2 linked regions of the Prochlorococcus marinus str. MIT 0917 genome follow. The protein of the gene in region 1 binds, or shares a complex with, the protein of each later gene. Links are inferred from orthologs where the notes say so. Each region holds a gene or a part of one and is shown on either strand. Other genes may lie near its edges.

Region 1 (3,084 bases):
AAAGGAACCCTTTGGTTAGGAGATTGAGGGGCCTTTTAAAAAAAACTGGACGTGATGAGCATTCTTCTCTTTTGCTTGAGGGGTCTCATTTGTTAGAAGAGGCTTTGAAAACAAATTTTTTGCCATCAGAAGTTATTGCAACTCCTGAATGGTGTGATGAGCATGAGGAGGTTTTAAAAAAAATAGCTTCGAAATCTTTATTAATCCAGGTAAGTACCAATGTTTTAGAAGCATCTTTGTCAACAGTGACACCTGATGGTGTCGCAGCGATATTCCCAATGTCAGGGTTGCCAAAACCGGGAAAAACCCCAAAACACATTTTAGCTTTAGATAGGATTCAAGATCCTGGTAATTTGGGAAATTTATTCCGATCAGCCCTTGCTGCTGAATATGAAGTTATTTGGTTAGCTTCGGGAGCAGATCCACTAAATCAAAAGGTTTTAAGATCCTCAGCTGGCTCAGTTCTTCATTTACCTTTTCAACGGATTGGAGATTCATCTTCTTTAAGTATTGAAATGCTTGTTTCAAAACTCAATAATGCAATTGATAAAAATTATCAAGTAGTAGGAACGATTTCACCTAATAAAATTACTAATAAGAAAGTGAAACCTTATTGGGAATTAGACTGGGATCTCCCTACTGTATTGGTTCTTGGTAATGAAGGCTCAGGTGTTCATTCTTCAATTGAAGCCTGTTGTTCAGACTTTGTTACGTTGCCTCATAGCTCATTAGTTGATTCACTAAATGTGGCATCTGCGGCAGTTCCTCTCTTGTTGGAGCGACAAAGAGTAAAAATGGTTAAGGGTATCCAAAAAAAACCGTGAGTGAAATTTCTTTTGACTTTGACTTGATTGTTGTCGGAGCTGGATATGGAGGTTTTGATGCTGCTAAACATGCAGCAGAGGCTGGCTTGAAAGTGGCGATTGTCGAATCAAGAGATATGGGTGGAACCTGTGTTAACAGAGGCTGTGTACCGTCTAAAGCATTACTAGCAGCCAGTGGTAAGGTTCGTGAGCTTGCAAATGTTCCTCATCTTGCTGAATTTGGTATACATTCCGCTCCGGTTAGATTTGAACGTAAAAAAATTGCCGAACATGCAAAAAACTTAGTTGAGACAATTCGAAAAAATCTAACTAAAACATTAGAAAGATCGGGAGTTGAGATACTTAGAGGAGAAGGACGATTAGAAGGAAATCAAAAGGTCGGTTTAAGAGAAACAAATGGAGTTGATAGAATCTTTTCCGCCAGAGATATTATCTTGGCTACAGGCTCAGACCCTTTTGTGCCGCCAGGTATTGAAATTGATGGACGAACGGTTTTCACAAGTGATGAGGCTATTAATTTAGAGTGGTTGCCAAGATGGATTGCAATAATTGGTAGTGGCTATATAGGTTTGGAATTCGCTGATATTTATACAGCTTTAGGTTGTGAGGTAACCATGATTGAAGCTCTCGATAAAGTAATGCCTACTTTTGATCCTGATATCACGAAAATTGCTTCAAGAAATCTAATTGATAAAAGAGATATTGAAACTCGAGCCGGAGTGTTCGCTACTAAAGTTAAGCCAGGTTGTCCCGTTGAGGTCGAGCTTACAGATGCAAAGAGTCGAGAAGTTGTTGAGGAGTTACAAGTTGACGCGGTTCTGGTCGCAACAGGCCGGGTACCGTCGACTAAAAATCTAAATCTCCAATCAGTTGGAGTTGAAACAACGAGAGGTTTTATTCCAATTGATGATCAGATGAGAGTATTGGTAAATGAAAAACCAATTCCTAATCTATGGGCAGTGGGAGATGTTACGGGTAAGTTGATGTTGGCCCATACCGCTGCAGCGCAGGGGAGTATTGCTGTAGAAAATATTTTAGGAAAAACAATTGAAATTGACTACAGAAGTATTCCTGCAGCAACTTTTACTCACCCTGAGATAAGTTCCGTTGGACTTTCGGAAGAAGAAGCAAAAGATTTAGCAAAAAATGAAGGCTTTGAACTTGGAATCGTTAGAAGTTATTTTAAAGCGAACTCTAAGGCCTTGGCTGAATTGGAAAGTGATGGAATTATGAAGTTGATTTTTAGTAAAGATACGGGAGAGGTCCTTGGGGCTCATATTTATGGATTACATGCGGCTGATCTGATACAAGAAGTTTCTAATGCAATTTCTAGAAGACAACGAGTTAATGACTTAGCAAAAGAAGTTCATACGCACCCAACATTAAGCGAAGTTGTAGAGGTTGCCTATAAACAGGCATCTTTGCAAATAAAGAAGTAGTAAATCAAATTTTATTTTAAAGATCATTAATTATTTAAATTATGGAAATCAGAAGAAGACCTCCTAACCCAAGTATAAAAGTAGCTAATTTAGAGTATGCAATCCCTCACCCAGATTCAAAACCTAAAAATATTTTGGAGGAAATTGTTTGGGAAAAACATCTAGAAGTTGAGATTGCAAGAAAAAAAGTTTCGCTAGAAGATTTAAAGAAAAAGATCAAGGATTTACCAAAAACAAAAAAATTTATAGATGCATTAAGAAATAGTAATTCAAAACCAGCGCTAATCTCAGAAATAAAAAAAGCTAGTCCAAGTAGAGGAATAATTAGAGAGGACTTTGACGCAAGAATGATAGGTAAAATGTATCAAGATGGAGGTGCTAATTGTATATCAGTCTTAACAGATAAAAAATTTTTTCAAGGTGGTTTTGATGTATTAGTTGAAGTTAGAAAGGAAATCACAATCCCAATCCTATGTAAGGATTTTATTCTTTATCCCTATCAGCTTTACCAAGCAAGAGCTGCTGGCGCTGATGCTGCACTTTTGATAGCCGCAATCCTGACTGATTCTGATTTAAAGTACTTATCTAAGGTTGCTAAACATTTGGGACTTACAATTCTAGTAGAGGTTCATGACTCAGAAGAACTTGAAAGAGTCCTAAATATTAATGTATTTAATTTAATAGGCATTAATAATAGAAATTTAAAGAGTTTTAAAACTGATCTTGAAGTTACCAAGAAGTTGGCTAAGAATTATGCTAACCAAATCAAGAAAAAATCTATTACTTTGGTAAGCGAGTCAGGTTTATTTACTCGTGAGGAT
Region 2 (3,080 bases), 920 kb from region 1 along the record:
AAATTGCTTTAGTAGAGCCATTTACAATAGAAAATGGCTTGTTAACGCAAACTCTTAAGCAAAAACGTGAAAAAATTATTCAACGTGATTTTAAACTTATAGATGAAATATATGGTTTGTAATTTGTTTGTTTGGCCAATTAAATTGACCAATACTCTCTTTTACTGAGAGCCTATGGATCTAATCATGATTTATTGATCAGGTGGACTCAATTTCTATAAAACGTTCAATAACGGTAAGAGCAGTTGTAACACCTTCATGGAAAGAGGAGGCTGAGCGCGAATTAAGTAATGCAATTTCAGCAATAGATCAGCAACTTGGTGAATTAGAAAAAGAAGGACAACAAATTGTTGATGGTATTAGACGTCAGAGCTCTAATCCCCTTGATCCAAGAGTTCAAGAGCAAGTAGCTCAAGTTCAGAATCAAGTGGCTTCTAAGAGATCAGAATTTGAAGAACAAAAAAGAAATCTTCTGTTACAGCAATCTCAAGTTCGTGAGTTAGAGATGGAACAAATCGTCGAGCAAGGACAAATTGACAGTTTTTGTGATTTAAAAGTTGGTGATAACTTAGTCAGTAAAATGGGTGTGAGTATTTTGGTAAGAGATGGAGTTGTAGAGGCAATTGATCAAGTTTGAAATCGGGTCGAACTACAATTTATCCAATAAAGAATTTTTGAAATTAAGAAGAAATCCACACAAAAAAAACTATCGTTGTAAGGACACTCATGTAGAACTAACATTGGTATGTATTGATACTTGCAAAGCTTCTAGATAGAAAATTTTGAAGCCTTGCTACAAACTCTCCATAAAAGAAATAGGAACAAATTATGGCCACTCATGACATTTTTATGCCTGCTTTAAGTTCAACAATGACTGAGGGCAAAATAGTTGAGTGGCTAAAAAAACCTGGAGATAAAGTTGAGAGAGGCGAGTCGGTTTTAGTTGTTGAGTCAGATAAAGCTGATATGGATGTTGAGTCTTTCCAAGATGGCTTTCTTGCATCGATTGTGATGCCTGCTGGAAGCTCTGCACCTGTTGGAGAGACAATTGGATTGATTGTTGAGACAGCAGATGAGATCGCAGCGGCTCAAGCCAATGCACCTTCTCCTTCCCCCCAACCATCTAGTCAAGAAAAAGAGAGTTCATCGACTCAAGTTCAAGAAAAACAAGCCTCTGTTGACTCTCCTAAAGCAACAGTAATTACAAATACATCTCCTGCACCTCTTGTTTCAGAATCCTCTGTAAATCAGGATCAGTTTTTAAATGATGGTCGAATAGTCGCTTCCCCAAGAGCTAAAAAACTTGCTTCTCAAATGGGAGTAGATTTGGCAACTGTTAGGGGCTCAGGACCTCATGGACGGATACAAGCTGAGGATGTTCAAAGTGCAAAAGGGCAACCCATAAGCGTTCCTTGGATTGCTGAAAGTAATGCTCCAGCGAAAATTGTTTCTGATGTGCCTCCCATAGAAAAAAAATCTGTTGACTCTGAGAAGCCACCTGCTCAAGGAAAAAGTTTTGGATCCAGAGGGGAAACAATTGCATTCAATACTCTTCAACAAGCTGTAAATCGGAACATGGAGGAAAGTTTAAATACTCCTTGTTTCAGAGTCGGATATTCAATTCTTACTGATGAATTAGATGATCTTTATAAACAAGTTAAACCTAATGGAGTAACTATGACTGCTTTACTTGCTAAAGCAGTTGGCTTAACCCTCGCTAGACACCCCCAGGTGAATGCAGCTTTTAGTTCTGAGGGGATTGCCTATCCTTCACAAATAAATGTAGCCGTTGCAGTTGCGATGGAGGACGGAGGATTGATAACTCCAGTGCTTCAAAATGCTGACAAGACCAGTCTTGCTGATTTATCCCTGCAATGGGCTGATCTTGTTAAGCGTGCGAGGAATAAGCAATTAGAACCTCAAGAATATAGCAGTGGAACGTTTACACTCTCGAATCTAGGTATGTTTGGTGTGGATCGTTTTGATGCAATTCTGCCCCCAGGGACTGGAGCAATTTTAGCGGTAGGGGCTTCTTTGTCTAAAGTTGTTGCTTCTAAAGATGGTTCGATTTCAATCAAAAAACAGATGCAAGTAAATCTTACCGCTGATCACAGAGTGATCTATGGGGCTGATGGAGCACTATTCCTGAAGGATTTGGCATACTTAATCGAAAAGAACCCTTATAGTCTCTCGTCTTGAGATTTAATTAGTCGAACAACAAGTGATTTTTTCTTACTTTAATCTGATTTAATGTGTTAGATCATAAAGATAATCTTTTAAGCTCATATAACTATGATTTACCAAATGACTTAATTGCTCAATCACCTACCAAGAGTAGGCATGATGCCAAATTGATGATTATTAAAGATGGCCTAGATGATTCTTTAAACCTTGTGCATGCAAAGGTTTGGGACATAAAGGATATCTTGAAGACTGGTGATCTTTTAGTTGTTAATAATACGCGAGTTGTTAAAGCAAGATTGCAAATTCGATTGTCAGGAGGAGGTTTAGGCGAATTATTGCTAATGGAGCCGAGGGGTAATGGCCGATGGCTTTGTCTTGGTCGTCCTGCTAGACGTATGAGAGGAGGTGATCAATTATGGTTAGATACGTCACCAGATAATTCTTTAACCTTAAAAGTTATTGATAAGGATGAGAGAACAGGCGGAAGAATTATTCAATTTTCAAATGAGTTTACTAGTTGGATGGAAATTGAAAATTTACTTGATTTATGTGGAGAAGTACCATTGCCTCCTTATATAGATAAAGACAAATCTAGTGGTCATGAGGAAAGCTATCAGACTAGATTTGCTTCGAAACCAGGAGCTATAGCTGCTCCCACGGCGGGCTTACATCTAAGTGATGAACTTATAGAAATTTTAAAAATCAGAGGTATTAGAATTGCACAAATCACTTTGCATGTCGGCTTAGGAACTTTTAGACCATTAGAGAAAGAAGATCTATCTCAGTTGCATTTACATAGTGAGTGGGTAGAGGTTACTGAAGAGACCACCAAAGCGATAACTAATTGTAAGGAGGATGGGGGAAAAGTCTTTGCTGTTGGCACTACAAGTGTGAGA

What was found. The genes of interacting proteins can lie anywhere in the genome.
Region 2: the proteins of lpdA (region 1) and O5637_RS09820 are in contact, whole or in part, in a crystal structure (PDB 1EBD), measured with the Geobacillus stearothermophilus proteins. The link is inferred for Prochlorococcus marinus str. MIT 0917 from one-to-one orthologs. Residues at the interface, in WP_049624544.1 of Geobacillus stearothermophilus: Pro340, Ser341, Asp344, Tyr345, Arg403, Asp406, Val408, Glu431, Ala432, Gly433, Asp438; in WP_033016211.1 of Geobacillus stearothermophilus: Ile130, Ala131, Met132, Pro133, Arg136, Arg140, Glu141, Asn155, Arg157.

Annotation. Positions count from the first base shown.
Region 1 is NZ_CP114784.1:846,634-849,717, reverse strand. What follows is about bases 43-3,041. They hold lpdA (dihydrolipoyl dehydrogenase), read left to right. Parts: upstream 43-820; coding sequence 821-2,263; downstream 2,264-3,041. Other genes in these bases: trpC (indole-3-glycerol phosphate synthase TrpC), read left to right, coding at 2,305-3,041; O5637_RS05025 (TrmH family RNA methyltransferase), read left to right, coding at 43-824. In the rest of the region: more of O5637_RS05025, read left to right, coding at 1-42; more of trpC, read left to right, coding at 3,042-3,084. UniProt on the Escherichia coli protein: Lipoamide dehydrogenase is a component of the glycine cleavage system as well as of the alpha-ketoacid dehydrogenase complexes.
Region 2 is NZ_CP114784.1:1,763,042-1,766,121, forward strand. The notes cover bases 19-3,013. They hold O5637_RS09820 (dihydrolipoamide acetyltransferase family protein), read left to right. Parts: upstream 19-828; coding sequence 829-2,199; downstream 2,200-3,013. Other genes in these bases: O5637_RS09810 (AMP-binding protein), read left to right, coding at 19-122; O5637_RS09815 (YlqD family protein), read left to right, coding at 203-637; queA (tRNA preQ1(34) S-adenosylmethionine ribosyltransferase-isomerase QueA), read left to right, coding at 2,253-3,013. In the rest of the region: more of O5637_RS09810, read left to right, coding at 1-18; more of queA, read left to right, coding at 3,014-3,080.